3 regions of the Pseudomonas sp. GW821-FHT04D07 genome follow, and region 2 is predicted to be linked to each of the others. Evidence: predicted binding sites of a transcription regulator. Region 2 holds the regulator's gene; each other region holds the start of a gene.

Region 1 (5,654 bases), on a different contig from region 2:
ATGGAGCCGCCGGTGCTGACGCCGGCGATATCGCCATCACTCAGTTCCCGACCGGTAATCGAGGTGATGCGGGCGGACTGGTTGGCGTTGACCGTGGTCGGATTGGGGTCGGGTTGCGCCGGTGCGCGGCCCCACGATTCGGGCTGCAGGGGACGGCTCAGCACAATCACCCCGTTGCCGCCGGCCTGGACCGCGAGGCTGAGCATCGAACTGATCGCGCAACTGATCAGCAAGGTGCGGGTAAAGCCGGTTGTGAGTGTCCCCATGACGAGATTCCTTTTTCAGTACGCTGGCCCTAGCCTGGCGTTGACAAGGAAAGAGCAGAAGTTGTGCCTCTTTTTGTTTTTCTTTTGAAAACAATGAGTTGTTTTGGATTTCGGAGGAGACGCGCGAAAGCTGTTTCAGGGATGAGACAGGCGCAAGGGGGACGGGCGGGAGGATTTCTGCGCAACGCAGTAATACGGGCGCTTTCAGCGCCGGTGTATCAGCGGCTTAACACCAGGGGCATTGCGGGAGTTGAACCGTTGATTTTGAGGCTTCACCTGTGTGCCGGATGTTTCAAGAATGGACACAGGGCTGGAAAATGGCCGGGCCTGACCTTGAAAACACGATGGCTCCTGTAGGCGTTGGCTTGCCAGCGATGAGGTCCTTGAAACTTGCGGTGTCCGTCCGGCCGCGATCGCCGGCAAGCCGGCTCCTACAAGGTGCGCGATGTTTTCAGGCGCGTGTTTTACCTTCCAGCAGTTGGGCGACAGCCGCGAGGGCCTGCTCGCGACGCGCCTGCCAATCGCCGTCAATCACAGTGACCGCTTGTCCATGCCGAGTCAGCCAGTCGAGGCTGGCAGCGAAAAATGCCTGGCGTTCGCCCAGTCCGGGTTGGCAGCGCTGGCCGTCGTCGGTCCAGCCCACGCCTTCGGGGCGCAGTAACAGGTGCAGGTCATAGTGGCGCGCCTGGAGGGCCTGTTCGATCCAGGCCGGGCATTCGCCGAACAGGGTTTGGCTCCAGAGCAGGTTGCTCAGCAGGTGGGTGTCGAGAATCAGCAGCGCCGGTGCCTGCGCGCGGGCCGCGTCCTCCCACTCCAGCTGTCCGCGGGCGATGGCAGGGATGTCCGCCAGGCAGGTGTCGCGCGGGTTGCATTCGATGAAGTAACGCACGTACTCGCCGACCACCAGGCCGCCGAAGTGTGCTTGCAGCTCGGCGGACAGCCCGCTTTTACCACTGGACTCAGGTCCCGCCAGGACGACGACCTTCATGGGCGCGGACATGCGGATTCCTTGGGCTGGAAAAAAGGAGGGCGATTGTACCCTCCCGCTGTCACACCTTGAACTGCTTGAGCAAGGTATTGAGCTGCTGGCTCAGGGTCTTGAGTTTTTCACTGTCGACACTCGACTGTTCGGCCGCCAGGGCCGTGCTGTGGGACAGTCCTGCCGCGTCGGTGACGTTCTGGTTGATTTCCTCCACCACATGGGACTGTTCGAGGGTGGCGCTGGCAATCGAGGCATTGAGCCCGTTGAGGTTGCGCAGAGCCTGGCCGATGGCATTCAGGCTCTCGCCAGCGAGACCCGCCTGCTCAATGGTCAATTGCGAGGCACGGCTGCTGTCGCCGATCACTTTCACCGCAGCCTCGGAATGGCCTTGCAGGCGTTCGATCATCGACTGGATCTCCGCCGTGGACTTCTGCGTGCGCTGGGCCAGCAGGCGCACTTCATCAGCCACCACGGCAAAGCCGCGACCTTGTTCGCCGGCCCGGGCGGCCTCGATGGCGGCGTTCAGGGCCAGCAGGTTGGTCTGTTCGGCAATCGACCGAATCACTTCAAGAACGCTGCCGATCTGCGTGCTTTCGGCCGCCAGGGTGCGGATCACTTCCACGGCCTGGTCGATGGTGGCGCAGAGCGAATCGATCTGTTGCAGGCTGTTGTCGATGTTCAACTGGCCCTGCCGGGCCTGGGCTTCGGCGTCACGCATTTCGCTGGCGGCCTGCTCGGCGTTCTTGGCCACATCCTGCACGCCGTAGGTCACTTCGTTGATTGCCGTCGCGACCATTTCCATCTGTTGCGATTGCTGCTGGCTGCGGGCCTGGGCCTGGGTGGCGTTGCTGCCCAGGTCGGTGGAGGATTGGCCGAGCGCCGTCGCCGAGGCCTGGAGCTGGCCGACCACGCTGCGCAGCTTGCTGGTAAAACCGTTGAAATGGTGGGCCAGTTGCGTCACTTCGTCCTGCCCGTGGGTGTCGAGGCTGCGGGTCAGGTCGCTTTCACCGCTGGCGATATTGGCCATGGCGTTCACGCTTTCCTGCAGGGGGCGCACGATGCTGCGGGCAATCATCGTCACCAGCAGCGCCATGATCACGGCAATCCCCAGGCCGATCAGCGACGCGCGCCATACCTGGCCGTAGAACTCGTCCTGCAGGTCGTCGACGTACACGCCCGAGCCGACGATCCAGCCCCAGGGCTCGAAGAGCTGTACATAGGAGGTTTTCTGCACCGGGGCGCTGGCGCCCGGTTTCGGCCAGCGGTAGTTGATCATGCCCGCGCCCTTGGCCTTGGTCAGGGTAACCATCTCGTTGAACAGGGCGTAGCCGTCAGGGTCCTTGATCCCCGAGAGGTCCTGGCCTTCAAGCTTGGGGTTGGCCGGGTGCATGATCATCACCGGGCGCTGGTCGTTGATCCAGAAATAGTCGGTCTGGTTGTAGCGCAGGCCGCGGATCACGCTCAGGGCCTGCTTCTGCGCGGCTTCGCGGCTGAGGGTGCCGGCGGTTTCCAGGTCATGGTAGTAGTTGAGGACGCCACTGGCGACCTGGACCACGTGCTGGGTCTTCTGCGCCTTGCCCTGGTAAAGGTCGTCGTGGATCTGCTGGAGCATCAACAGGCCCAGGGTCAGCAGCATCGCCATGGCGACGATGAGGATGAGCCACAACCGCCGACTGATCGACACATTTCGCAAACTATTCATGAGGACACCGCTCCTGGTTTCTTCTTGTTTTGATCATCGCCGATCTGCATCCAAACAGGTTTTGTCGCTCTTGCCCAGTCAGCTTACGGCTACTTTCCAGGCAGCCACAAACAGGCGTGTCTGATAGGATCTCGGCCCGAAACCGGCAAACCTGAGTTGATGTTTGATTTTTCAGGCATTTTTTACGCTTTGACGACAGACGGTACGGCACGCTGGGCGCCGGTTGCCCACGGGCAGATGATTGAACGTCGAGTTTTTCAAGTGTCACGCGGGGTGCGTGGCAGCATGGGGGAATAATGGATCTTTGGACCGCCGCACAGGCAGTGATTCTGGGTATCGTCGAGGGGCTGACGGAGTTCTTGCCGATCTCCAGCACCGGGCACCAGATTATCGTTGCGGACTTGCTGGACTTCGCAGGGGAACGGGCAATCGCCTTCAATATCATCATCCAGCTCGGGGCGATCCTGGCGGTGGTCTGGGAGTTTCGCCACAAGGTGTTCTCGGTGGTCCGGGACCTGCCGACGCAACGCAATGCGCAGCGCTTCACCCTCAACCTGCTGGTGGCGTTCCTGCCGGCGGTGGTGCTGGGGGTGTTGTTCAAGGAGATCATCGCCACCTACCTGTTCAACCCGATCACCGTCGCCGCCGCGCTGGTGGTGGGTGGTCTGATCATTCTCTGGGCCGAGCGCCGCCAGCACGTGGTGCATGCCGAGACGGTGGATGAAATCACCTGGAAAGACGCCCTGAAGGTCGGCTTCGCCCAATGCCTGGCAATGATCCCCGGCACTTCGCGTTCCGGTGCAACGATTATCGGCGGTTTGTTGTTCGGGCTGTCGCGCCAGACCGCCACCGAATTTTCATTCTTCCTGGCGATGCCGACCATGGTCGCCGCCGCGGTGTACTCCGGCTATGGTTTTCGCCATCAGTTCCAGATGGCCGACCTGCCGGTGATCGCCCTGGGCTTCGTGACCTCCTTTGTCTTCGCGATGATCGCCGTGCGCGGTTTGCTGAAATTCATTGCCAGCCATACCTATGTGGCATTCGCCTGGTACCGAATCGTCTTCGGCCTGGTGATCCTGGCCACCTGGCAGTTCGGCTGGGTCGACTGGTCGAGCCACGAATGAGGGCGTCACGTAGCCCGGAGCGCAGTCGCCAGGCCACTGCTCCGGTTCGGCACCTCAAGCTCAAGCTGGCGGTACTCTTGCTGCTCTGCGCATTGCCCGGATTCGGCGCGTTGCGGATGGGGCTTGGCGGTGGCAGCGTGCTGCCGCTGTGGGCGTACGGAATTGCCAGCCTGCTGGCGTTTTTCCTCTACTGGAGCGACAAGCGCAAGGCCCGCGACGAGACCTGGCGTACACCGGAGAAGGTCCTGCACGCGATCGAACTGCTGGGCGGCTGGCCAGGGGCGCTGATCGCCCAGCAGGTGTTTCGGCACAAGACCCGCAAAGTCTCGTTTCAACTGGTGTTCTGGTTGATTGTGCTGATGCACCAGGTGTTCTGGATCGACCATCTGTTCCTCGGTGCCAGCCTGGTGCACCTGTCCTTCTTATAGCAGCAGGCCGACCTGGACACGCTTGGGCAGTTTCGCCGCCACCAGTTGGTGCGAGCGCTGGATCAGCGCTTGCAGCTCGTCACGGCCCAGCGGATAGGGCGTGTCCATGATGATCCAGTGAGCCCTGGCCAGATACGGCGCCGGGCCGATCCCCGGACGGTCGACGTGACCGAGGAACAGCTCCTTGTCGACCTTGAAGGCCAGCGAGTCGCCGCGCAGCCCCTGCACGGCGAACATCTTGTTCCCGGCAATGGAAAACACCCGCACGCCGCCCCATTTGTAGTCTTCCCGCGCGCCGGGTAGTGTCAGGCAGAAACTCGCGACGTCTTCCCTGTTCATGCTTGATCCTTTCACAGTGCTCTATCTCCGCAACCTTTGAAAACTTCTGCCAGGTGATCGATCCAGGCCCGCACCGCCGGCAGTACGCCGCGCCGATGAGGGTAGACGGCCTGTAGCCAGCCGCCGGGCAAGGACCATTCGGGGAGTATCCGCACGAAGGTGCCGTTGGCCAGCTCTTCCTCACAATACAGCATCGGCAGGACGGTGAAGCCCAGGCCGGCGAGGGCGCAGGCCTTGCGCACGACAAAGTCGTCGACCCCGAGTCGGGCTTCGAGAGTCAGCTCGCGCTTTTCACCCTCGGCGTTGAGCAGGCTCAGGTGCACCAGGCGATCGGCCTCCAGCGCGCCCAATATAGGTGCATTCCTGAGGTCGTCCAGGCGGCTGATAGGGTACTGCTCGAGAAAGGCCGGCGTTGCCAGGATAAAGGTCTGCGCCTGGCGTAGGCGCCGGGTCACCAGCAACGGATCTTCGTCGCCCTGTTCACGAACCCGCAGGGCGACATCGATGCCTTCCGTCACCAGGTCGACTCGCCGATTGACCATCAGCACCTCCAGCTGGACCAACGGGTGCGCGGTCAGGAAGCTGGAGATCACCCAGGGCATGAACTCCTGGGCCAGCCCCACCGGAGAGGACACGCGCAAGCGTCCACGGGGCTCGCTGGACATGCTGGCCACGGCCTCGTCGGCCATCTCGGCTTCCAGTAACATCGCCTGGCAATGGCGCAGGTAGCGCTCGCCGACGGCGGTCAGTTTCAACTGGCGGGTGGTGCGTTGCAGCAAGCGCGCGCCGAGGCGTTCCTCCAACTCGGCGATC
Region 2 (5,654 bases):
GGCGGTGGACCAGCGGGTGTTCGACTCGATGCGTTCGGAACTCAACGGCCTGCGTGAGCTGCTGGAAGTCCAGCTGGGCTCCCTGGCCTGGAACCAGTTGCAAGGCCGTCAGCCGCAGCAGGCCAACCTCTGGCGCCGTCTGCAGCGCATCGGCCTGTCCGGGCCGCTGTCGCGCGACCTGCTGGAACTGGTTACCGGGATCGACGAGCCACGCCAGGCCTGGCGCATGCTGCTGGCGCACCTGGCGCGGATGATTGTCACACCCGAGATCGAGCCACTGGAAGAGGGCGGTGTGATTGCCATGGTCGGTCCTGCCGGCATGGGCAAGACCACCACGCTGGCCAAGCTGGCGGCGCGCTACGTGCTCAAGTACGGCGCGCAGAACATCGCGCTGGTGAGCATGGACAGCTTCCGCATCGGCGCCCAGGAGCAGCTCAAGACCCTGGGGCGGATCCTCAATGTCTCGGTGACCCATGTCGACCCGGGCCAGTCCCTGGCCCAGGCCCTCGATCCGCTGCTGCGCAAACGCGTGGTGCTGATCGATACCGCCGGCCTGCAGGCCAGCGACCCGGCGTTGCGCATGCAACTGGAAAGCCTGGCCGGACGCGGGATCAAGGCGAAGAATTATCTGGTCCTGGCTACCACCAGCCAGAAACAGGTGCTGACGGCCGCCTACCACAGCTATAAACGCTGCGGGCTGGCCGGTTGCATCCTGACTAAACTGGATGAAACGGCGAGCCTCGGCGAAGTGCTGAGCCTGGCTATCAGTCACGAACTGCCCGTGGCCTATCTGACCGACGGGCCGCGTATTCCGGATGATCTGCACCTGCCACGCCGGCATCAACTGGTGTCCAGGGCGGTCAGTGTGCAAATGCAGGAAGAACCCAGCGAGGAAGCCATGGCCGATATGTTCGCTGATATCTACCACAGCCCGTCGAAGCGGGTGGGCTGAGATGAGTATTCAGACGTTGCAAATTACCTACATCGATGGTCTGCCACGCATTGTTCCGACAAGTGAACGCGCAGCCACTTATGTGGCCTTCCGTCTAAGCAAGACAAGGTAAGAAGAGAACATGGGCAGCATGCATCCCGTACAGGTGATCGCGGTGACCGGCGGCAAAGGTGGCGTCGGGAAGACCAACGTGTCAGTGAATTTGTCCCTGGCGCTGGCTGAGCTTGGCCGGCGCGTCATGCTGCTGGATGCGGATCTGGGGCTGGCGAATGTCGACGTCCTGCTCGGCCTGACCCCCAAACGCACCCTGGCCGACGTGGTCGAGGGCCGCTGCGAACTGCGCGACGTACTGTTGCAAGGTCCGGGCGGGATTCGCATCGTGCCGGCGGCCTCGGGGACCCAGAGCATGGTGCACCTGAGCCCGGCGCAGCATGCCGGCCTGATCCAGGCATTCAGCGATATCGGCGACAACCTCGATGTGCTGGTGATCGACACGGCCGCGGGTATTGGCGAGTCGGTGGTCAGCTTCGTCCGCGCGGCCCAGGAAGTGTTGCTGGTGGTCTGCGACGAGCCGACCTCGATCACCGACGCCTACGCCTTGATCAAACTGCTCAACCGCGACTACGGCATGAACCGCTTCCGCGTACTGGCCAACATGGCCCAGAGCCCGCAGGAAGGCCGCAACCTGTTCGCCAAGTTGACCAAGGTCACGGATCGTTTCCTGGATGTGGCCCTACAATACGTCGGCGCCGTTCCTTATGACGAGTGTGTCCGCAAGGCCGTGCAAAAGCAGCGCGCGGTCTATGAGGCATTTCCCCGTTCGAAATGCGCCTTGGCGTTCAAGGCAATCGCGCAGAAGGTCGACACCTGGCCGCTCCCTGCCAATCCTCGGGGGCACCTGGAGTTTTTCGTCGAGCGTCTGGTGCATCAAACGAGTGCGGGACCGGTTCTATGACTGCCAGTGGCTATCGCATGTATTCCAAGTCGTCACGTGACAGCCAGTATGAACTGATCGAGCGTTACGCACCTTTGGTCAAACGTATTGCCTATCACCTGCTGGCGCGACTGCCGGCCAGCGTTCAGGTCGAGGATCTGATCCAGGCCGGGATGATCGGTCTGCTGGAGGTCTCGACCAAGTACGACGCGAGCAAAGGTGCCAGTTTCGAGACCTATGCCGGCATCCGTATCCGCGGCGCGATGCTTGATGAAGTGCGCAAGGGTGACTGGGCACCGCGTTCGGTGCACCGCAATACACGCATGGTCAGTGACGCAATTCGTGCAATTGAAGCAAAAACCGGCCGTGACGCTAAAGATCACGAGGTTGCAGCCGAACTCCAATTGAGTCTCGACGATTATTACGGGATTTTGAACGATACCTTGGGCAGTCGCCTGTTCAGTTTCGACGACCTGTTGCAGGACGGCGAACATGAAGGGCTGCACGAGGACGGCGCGAGTGCTCATCTCGAACCGTCGCGCGATCTGGAAGATGAACGCTTCCAGGCGGCGCTGGCGGATGCGATTGCCAATTTGCCGGAGCGTGAGCGACTGGTGTTGGCGCTGTACTACGACGAAGAGCTGAACCTCAAGGAAATTGGTGAGGTGCTGGGGGTCAGCGAATCGCGAGTCAGCCAGTTACACAGCCAGTGCGCGGCCCGCTTGCGGGGGCGTTTGGGGGAGTGGCGAGCGCGTTGAAGGCAGTGCGGGAACACTGCGAACGAGACCGACATGGCGTTTGACGCCCTGTGGGAGACTCGGCCGGATGAGGTTTCCATGCAGTCGTTGAGTGCTGTGCCGAATTGATTGAACAGCGCGTCCAGGTGCTGAACGCGTTTAAGACTGCTTGGAGGTCGAATTGGACAAGAACATGAAAATCCTCATCGTTGACGATTTTTCAACGATGCGGCGGATCATCAAGAACCTGTTGCGTGACCTCGGGTTCACCAACACGGTTGAGGCGGACGACGGTACTACCGCGATTCCCGTCCTCAACAGCGGTAGCATCGACTTTCTGGTCACTGACTGGAACATGCCCGGCATGACCGGCATCGATCTGCTGCGCCACGTGCGTGCCGATGAAAAGCTCAAGCACCTGCCGGTGTTGATGGTCACGGCCGAAGCCAAGCGCGAGCAGATCATCGAAGCTGCCCAGGCCGGTGTAAACGGCTATGTGGTCAAACCATTCACGGCCCAGGCGTTGAAAGAGAAGATCGAGAAAATCTTCGAACGCATCGGCTGATGAAGTCCACCACGGGGGCGCTATGGAGCACAACGAATCTTCACTGGGTGATTTTGAACTAACCCTGAAAAAACATGCCCGCGAACTGGTCGACAGCCTTGAAAAAGGTCGATTTGGCGACGCGGTGCAAATGATCCATGAGCTGAATCAGACCCGTGACCGTGGCCTGTACCTGGAAGTCGGCAAGCTCACCCGCGAATTGCACAGCGCTATTGTCAACTTCCAGATCGACCCGCATATGCCGCAGGCCGAGGAAGTCTCGCAGATCACCGACGCCACCGAGCGCCTGTCCTATGTGGTCAGGCTGACGGAAGCCGCGGCCAACCGCACCATGGACCTGGTGGAGAGTGCGACCCCGAGGGTCACTGGCCTGAACGTGGAGGCCAAGGCCTTGGGCGCTGACTGGAGCCGTTTCATGCGGCGCGAAGTCGGTGCCCAGGAGTTTCGCGAGTTGGCGCGGCGGGTCGAGACGTTCCTGTCCCGCAGCGAGCAGGAAACCCGCGCGGTGTCGAGCGAGCTGAACGATATTCTGCTGGCCCAGGATTACCAGGACCTTACCGGTCAGGTGATCAAGCGCGTGACCCAAATGGTCACCGAAGTGGAAAGCAACCTGCTCAAACTGGTGCTGATGGCCAGCCAGGTCGACCGTTTTGCCGGTATCGAGCATGATCACGATGCCATCCTTGCCGAAAAAGATCCGCAAAATGAGTTGGCCAAGGGTGTAGGTCCGCAGATTCATGCCGATAAACGTGAAGACGTTATGTCCGGTCAGGACGATGTCGACGATTTGCTTTCCAGTCTTGGATTCTAGGAGCACCCAAACACATGAGCTTCGGCGCCGATGAAGAGATCCTTCAGGATTTTCTGGTTGAGGCCGGCGAGATTCTGGAGCAACTGTCCGAACAACTGGTCGAGCTGGAAAGCCGGCCTGATGATGCGGACCTGCTCAATGCAATCTTTCGCGGTTTTCACACTGTAAAAGGGGGCGCCGGCTTCCTCCAGCTCAACGAGCTGGTGGAGTGCTGTCACATCGCCGAGAACGTGTTCGACATCCTGCGCAAGGGTGAGCGACGTGTCGACTCGGAGCTGATGGACGTGGTCCTGGAAGCGCTGGATGCGGTGAACGGCATGTTCAGCGAAGTGCGCGAACGTGGCCCGATCACTGCGGCAACCCCGGAACTGCTGGCGGCCTTGGCGCGTCTGGCGGAACCGGCGGCTGCCGAAGTCGTGGCCGCGCCGGTGGCCGAGGCCGTGGTGCCTGAAGCGGTCGCTGAAAGCGAGTCTGGTGACATCACCGACAATGAATTCGAATTGCTGCTCGACTCCCTGAACAGCGTCAAGGCCGCAGCCGAGGCACCAAAAGCCATGGCCGTGGGTGCGGCGCCGGGCGAGGCTGGCGGCGATGAAATCACTGATGCCGAGTTCGAATCGCTGCTCGACCAGTTGCACGGCAAGGGCCAGTTCGCCCCGGATGCGGTCGCGGCACCGACTTCGCCGGCAGCCCCAGCTGCCGCCAGCGGTGCGCCGGAAAGTACCGATATTACCGACGACGAATTCGAAGCTTTGCTGGACCAGTTGCATGGCAAGGGGTCGTTCAAGGTCGAAGCGCTCGATACCACCGCGGCTTCGGCCCAGGCGGCTGAAAGTACAGGCGCCGCCAGCGGTGACCTGATCACCGACCAGGAATTCGAATCGCTGCTCGACGAGTTGCATGGCAAGGGCAAATTCACCGAAGTGGCCGCGACCACGGCGGTGGCTACGCCGGTGGCGGCCAAACCGGCCGCTGCTGCCGCGCCTGCCGCCAAGGCACCTGCTCCGGCAGCGGCGACGCCAGCCCCGGCCAAGGCCGCGCCGGCACCGGCACCGGCTCCGGCCCGCGCGCCGGCACCTGCCGCCGCCGCTGGTGACAAGCCGGCCGCCAGCGAAGCGGAAACCACCGTGCGGGTCGATACCGCGCGCCTGGACGAGATCATGAACATGGTCGGCGAACTGGTGCTGGTGCGTAACCGCCTGGTGCGCCTGGGCTTGAACAGTGGCGATGAGGCCATGTCCAAGGCCGTGTCCAACCTCGACGTGGTGACCGCCGACCTGCAGACCGCGGTGATGAAAACCCGCATGCAGCCGATCAAGAAAGTTTTCGGCCGCTTCCCGCGCCTGGTTCGCGACCTGGCCCGGCAGTTGAAGAAAGAGATCAACCTGGAACTGGTGGGCGAAGAGACCGACCTCGACAAGAACCTGGTGGAGGCCCTGGCCGACCCGCTGGTCCACTTGGTGCGCAACTCGGTCGACCACGGTATCGAAGAACCGGCCGACCGCGAGGCCATGGGCAAGTCCCGCAGCGGTCGGGTGATCCTCTCCGCCGAGCAGGAAGGCGACCACATCCTGCTGTCGATCTCCGATGACGGCAAGGGCATGGACGCCGACGTGCTGCGCAGCATCGCGGTGAAGAAGGGCCTGATGGACAAG
Region 3 (5,654 bases), on a different contig from region 2:
GGGAGGATTGTAACGCAGCGTCAGGTGCCGCGGTGGGTAAAGGCATGTAATGCCTTCTCGATGCACTGTGCGGTTTTACCGAAGGCCTGCACGGTCATTTCCGAAAAGGGTCCGCCGCCCTGGTCGGCCAGCACCAGCATGACCACTCGGCCATTGTTGCTCAAGGAGCGCAGCAGCAGGTGTTCGCCGGGGAACTGCGCCCGCAGGTTGCCGGGCAGCAGGGCCGAGAACTGGGCGTTGTTGGCCGGGGTCAGGCGGATCTGCGCCGGCTGGCTCAGTAGCCGTTGCAGGATCGGACTCGCGCTGACCTGCAGGACCAGGCCGGCCGACTCCTTCGCCAGCCCGGTGATCTGGTGCACCCGCAAGCTGCTCTGGGTTCGGTCGGCCATCAGGATCATCACCCGGCGCAGGCCGCAGGTGCTCAGGGCATCGCGGGCGACCCCGGTCAGGTGCATGGCGTTGGTGAACCGGCTGGGGGTGGCGAGCAGTTCGGCGCAGTGTTTGCGCCAGAGCGCCAGGGCCTCGGGCGAAGGATCCGCCGCAGGTAGCAGGCCGCTGTGCACACGCCGCATGCTGCCGCGCCAGATCAGGGCCTCGGCCGGGTGCCAGAGGTCCGGCATGCTGTGCTGGTTGGCGCTCTGCGCCGCCTGCTGGTGCAGTTGCTGCTGCAACTCGTCCATGGGTTGTTGCAGGTACAGGCTGGTCAGGTATTGCCAACGCAGGTGGTGCGGACTGTCCCAGGCCTGTTGCGCCGAGAGGGCCAGGCCGTTGGCCAGCAGCACGGTGTTGGAGGGCTGGTTCAGCCAGCGGCGCAGCTCCGGATCGGCGTCGAGCCGCTGTTGCTGGTGCAAGCGGTGCTCGCTGTCACGGGCGATGTGCAGCGCCCTGGCCAGGGTGCGCAATTCGGTTTTCAGCAACTGATAACCCTGGGTGACCCAGTTCGGCAGGCGCCAGATATCAGCGAGTGCCTGGCACAGGTCGAGCAGACGCACGCCGAACAGCTCCTGCTCGACGGCCGCGGCCGACTCATTCTTGTGAATCACCCGCAGCTCCCAGTCTTCGAGCAGGTTCGGGTGTGTCAGCGCCAGCGGCCAGAGCGGCGAGAGAAACAGTAGGCTGCCCCAGTGGATATCCTGCCAGAGGCGCGCCAGGCGCGCGGCGAACAAACCGTTGGCCTGCTGGCTGGCGTGTTGGCTGATCAGCTGGAGCTGGCGCAAGGCGATTGGAATCTCTTCCGGTGCCTTGGCTGGCAGACGTGCGAGCAGTTCCTCGGTGCGTTTCAAACCCAGGCGATTGATCGCCACTTCAAGGTTTTCCGCCGGCTCGGTCATGCTGCCGTGGGTGTGCTGGTTGGCTTCGCAGATCACACTCAGCGCCAGGGCCGGGCTACCCTGCATGAGTTCGGCGATATCGCGCAGTGAGCTGCGGCTGTCGCGGATGGCGCGGCAGACCCGGTCGTGACTGTCCTGGGGGACGGGCAAACGCACGGCTTGCAGCAGCTTGATCCAGCCCTGCAGCGTGTTGGGTTTTTGCGTGGAGACAGTCGTTTCGTTAGCCATATTCGAGCGCGGTCATCATCACTGTTAACAGGCCCGTAGAGGGCTGGGCAGGCGCTGCGCAATCGACCGTGCAAGCTGGCACATGGCCGGTTTTCTGGCTTTTCGCCTGAACTGGCTATAGTCTGGCGCAGTTTTGCCGATAAGTAGAAGAAGAGATTTATTAACTTCCGAATATGACCTTGAACCCGACTCAGTAAGTGCTCTCTACCTATGGCTAAAATTATCGGCATCATTGTCGTATTCGCGAGCGTGCTCGGCGGGTACGTGCTTTCCCACGGTAAGATCGCCGCGCTGATTCAGCCCTTCGAGGTGATGATCATCGGCGGTGCGGCCTTCGGTGCGTTTCTGCAGGCCAACCCGGGCTACATGACGATGCACGTGGTCAAGAAGTCCTTGAGCATGTTCAGTTCGCGGTTTACCCACACCTTTTATCTTGAGGTCCTCGGGCTGATCTACGAGATCCTCAACAAGAGCCGCCGCGAAGGCATGATGGCGATCGAGGGCGATATCGAAGACGCCGCCGCCAGCCCGATCTTCGCCAAGTACCCGGCCGTGCTCAAGGATGAGCGCATGACCGCGTACATCTGCGACTACCTGCGCATCATGTCCTCCGGCAACATGGCGCCCCATGAGCTGGAAGGCTTGTTCGACATGGAGCTGTTCTCCATGAAGGAAGAGCTGGAACATCCGGCCCATGCCGTGACCGGCGTCGCCGACGCCATGCCCGGTTTCGGTATCGTCGCGGCGGTACTGGGGATCGTGGTGACCATGGCCTCCCTCGGTGAGGGCGACCAGAAATCCATCGGCCTGCACGTAGGTGCGGCGTTGGTGGGGACCTTCTTCGGTATTCTCGCCGCCTACGGTTTCTTCGGCCCCTTGGCGACGTCCCTGACCCACGATGCCAAGGAAGAGCTGAACATCTACGAAGCGATCAAGGCTTGCCTGGTGGCCTCGGCTTCCGGCATGCCGCCTTCGCTGGCGGTGGAGTTCGGGCGCAAGGTCCTGTATCCGAAGCACCGTCCCAGCTTCGCCGAGCTGGAACAAGCGGTTCGCGGTCGCTGAGTCATGGAAAACAATCAGCCGATCATAATCAAGCGCGTCAAGCGCTTTGCCGGCGGGCATCACGGCGGCGCCTGGAAAATCGCTTTTGCCGACTTCGCGACGGCGATGATGGCGTTCTTCTTGGTGCTGTGGCTGCTGTCCACCGCGACCCCGGAACAGAAAATCGCCATCGCCGGCTATTTCAAGGACCCGATCGGCTTCTCCGAGAGCGGTACGCCCTACATCATCGACCTGGGCGGTTCGCCGGTGCTGGCGCCGGACAAGACCCTCAATCCGGAAGTCAAATCCGAGCCACAGCCGGACAAGGTCAAGATCGACAGCGATCAGGTCGAGAGCATGGCCGAGCAGGTGGAGAAAGAGCGCCTGGAATTGCTGATGCAGGAGCTGCATAAAAAGGTCGACGAGAGCCCGGAACTGCAGAAGTTCAAGGACCAGATCAAGTTCGAGATCACCCCCGATGGCCTGCGCATCCAGATCATGGACGCGGAAAACCGGCCGATGTTCGACTCCGGCAGCGCGCGTCTGAAGCCTTATTTCGAAGACATCCTGCTGGCCATGGCCGACACCATCAAGGCGGTGCCGAACAAGATCAGCATCAGCGGTCACACCGATGCCAAGCAGTACGCCGGCACCGGCGGCTTCAGCAACTGGGAGTTGTCGGCCAATCGCGCCAACGCGGCCCGGCGTGCGCTGGTGGCCGGCAGTTATCCGGACACGCAAGTGGCGCGGGTGGTGGGTTACGCCTCCTCGTCGCTGTTCGACAAGGCCGACCCGTTCAATCCGGTCAACCGGCGCATCGATATCGTGGTGTTGACCAAGAAGGCACAGAAGGCCATTGAAGGCGAGCAGGGCGAGGATGGGGCCAAGCCGGCACCGACCGAAGGGCAAGGTGCTCCGGGCGAGGTGCCGAAGGACCCGAACGCGCTGCCGGCCGACAAGCAGCCGCTGCCGGCCCATGAGCTGCGGCAACGCCTGAACATCTTCGAGGATGGGGTGCTGAAGATGGACGAACCGGGCAAGCCCAAGACCGGTTCATAGTAGGAGCGAGCTTGCTCGCGATGGTAGTCCAGGCACTGCGGGGTATCAGGTTTCCCGCGTTATCGTTGGCGTCCATCGCGAGCAAGCTCGCTCCTACAATCAGCCAGCCTCAGTAGCTGTCTTGCGGCAGGCTGGCGATGATCGAACGGTAGCTGTTCATCCGCTGCTGCTGCACGCGGCCGTCTTCCAGGGCCTTGAGCAGGGCGCAGCCGGGCTCGCGGTCATGCTTGCAATCGCGGAAGCGGCAGGTGCCGATCAGATCGTTGAACTCGATAAAGCCAGCTTCGACATCGGCACGGCTGACATGGCCCAGGCCGAACTCGCGAATCCCCGGGGAGTCGATCAGTTCACCGCCGCCGGGGAAGTGGAACAGCCGCGCGGTGGTGGTGGTGTGGGTGCCCTGGCCGGACAGTTCGGAGAGCGGGCCGACACGGGTGTCCACCTCGGGCAGCAAGCTGTTGACCAACGAGGACTTGCCGACCCCGGATTGGCCGACGAACACGCTGATGTGCCCGTCCAGCTGCTGCTGCAACTGTTCCATGCCGTTGCCGTGATGGGCCGACACTTCCAGCAGCGGATAGCCCAACTGCCGGTAGACCGCCAGCAGTGCATTCAGCGCCGGGGCGTTCTGCTCATCGATCAGGTCGAACTTGTTCAGCAGCAGCAACGGGCGGATGCCGGCGTGTTCGGCGGCTACCAGGTAGCGGTCGATCAGGTTGGCATGGGGTTCGGGCAGCGGGGCGAAGACGATCACGATCATGTCGACGTTGGCGGCCACCGGTTTGAGCTGGCCGCGGCTGTCCGGGCGCTTCAGTTCGGTGGTGCGTGGCAGTTGCGCGACGATCACCCCGATGCCCTGGTTGCCGGCACGCCAGACCACCTGGTCACCGGTCACCAGCGCTGGCAGGTTAGCCCGCAGGTGGCAGCGGAATACCTGACCCTTGAGCTCACCCTCTAGCGCCTCGACTTCGACCTGCACGCCGAAGTGCGCGATCACCAGACCCGTCTGTTCGGCCCCCAGGTCGCCGCCTTCCAGCGCTTCCACGGCTTGGGACTCGCGTTTGGCGGCGCGCGCGGCGCGTTCGCCCTGGATCTTTTCGATGCGCCAGTTCTGGCGGCGGTTGAGCTGGCGTTTGGCCATGGGTGTTCCGTGTCGTTGAATCGGCGGGGAGGGTCAAGCGGTCGCGAGTTTAGCACGCCCGGCAAGCGCGGCCTGCGCTAAACTGTGCGGCTACGCCGAGGAGCCAACTCATGCAAAACCCGCAGAACCTGATCTGGATCGACCTGGAGATGACCGGCCTGAGCCCGGACACCGACGTCATTATCGAAATGGCGACTATAGTCACCGACAGCAACCTCAACACCCTGGCCGAAGGGCCGGTGATCGCGATCCATCACAGCGATGAAATCCTGGCCGGCATGGACGAGTGGAACACCCGTCAGCATGGCGGTTCGGGGCTGACCCAGCGCGTGCGCGACAGCCGCATCGACATGGCCGAGGCCGAGGCGCAGACCATCGCCTTCCTGGAACAGTGGGTGCCCAAGGGCAAGTCGCCAATCTGTGGCAACAGCATCTGTCAGGATCGGCGTTTTCTCGCCCGCCACATGAAGGCCCTGGAAAACTATTTCCACTACCGCAACCTGGACGTGTCGACCTTGAAAGAGTTGGCCGCACGCTGGGCGCCGGAAGTGCGCGACAGCTTCCAGAAGGGCAGCACGCACCTGGCGCTGGATGATATTCGCGAGTCGATTGCCGAGTTGCAGCACTACCGCAAGCACTTCATCAAGTTCTGATCGCTTGGTGGGCGTTGTTGTCTGTGGGCGCGGAGCTTGCCCGCGAAGCCTTGTAGCGGCCCCACTGGCCCCTTCGCGGGCAAGCTCCGCTCCCACAATGGCGGGCGTCCAGGCTTGATCGGCTAATATTGGAAAGGGTAGGTGCGCTCTTTTGGTGCGCGGCGCAAGCCAGTAGACTGCGCGCCTCCTCCTACCCGGATC

Evidence for each region. Region 2 encodes FliA, which starts transcription of late flagellar genes. Its sites were predicted from a motif close to CTAAAGTTTNNNNNNNNNNNGCCGNTAA; they were not measured.
Region 1: a site for FliA is predicted at 3,079-3,106, ahead of AC07T0_RS16315 (methyl-accepting chemotaxis protein). Genes of this name have one in related genera too.
Region 3: a site for FliA is predicted at 1,675-1,702, ahead of motA (flagellar motor stator protein MotA). Genes of this name have one in related genera too.

The regions. Positions count from the first base shown of each region.
Region 1 is NZ_JBWKTH010000012.1:78,130-83,783, forward strand. Features, by position in the region: gene fapA (functional amyloid chaperone FapA) at 1-266, opposite strand, end outside; gene AC07T0_RS16310 (AAA family ATPase) at 718-1,254, opposite strand; gene AC07T0_RS16315 (methyl-accepting chemotaxis protein) at 1,316-2,950, opposite strand; gene AC07T0_RS16320 (undecaprenyl-diphosphate phosphatase) at 3,247-4,074, shown strand; gene AC07T0_RS16325 (DUF1294 domain-containing protein) at 4,071-4,502, shown strand; gene AC07T0_RS16330 (MmcQ/YjbR family DNA-binding protein) at 4,497-4,841, opposite strand; gene AC07T0_RS16335 (LysR substrate-binding domain-containing protein) at 4,853-5,654, opposite strand, start outside.
Region 2 is NZ_JBWKTH010000001.1:646,885-652,538, forward strand. Features, by position in the region: gene flhF (flagellar biosynthesis GTPase FlhF) at 1-952, shown strand, start outside; gene fleN (flagellar synthesis regulator FleN) at 1,074-1,907, shown strand; gene fliA (RNA polymerase sigma factor FliA) at 1,904-2,644, shown strand; gene AC07T0_RS03070 (chemotaxis response regulator CheY) at 2,817-3,188, shown strand; gene AC07T0_RS03075 (protein phosphatase CheZ) at 3,211-3,999, shown strand; gene AC07T0_RS03080 (chemotaxis protein CheA) at 4,014-5,654, shown strand, end outside.
Region 3 is NZ_JBWKTH010000007.1:54,174-59,827, forward strand. Features, by position in the region: gene AC07T0_RS11415 (HDOD domain-containing protein) at 21-1,559, opposite strand; gene motA (flagellar motor stator protein MotA) at 1,770-2,621, shown strand; gene motB (flagellar motor protein MotB) at 2,625-3,659, shown strand; gene rsgA (small ribosomal subunit biogenesis GTPase RsgA) at 3,769-4,800, opposite strand; gene orn (oligoribonuclease) at 4,911-5,453, shown strand.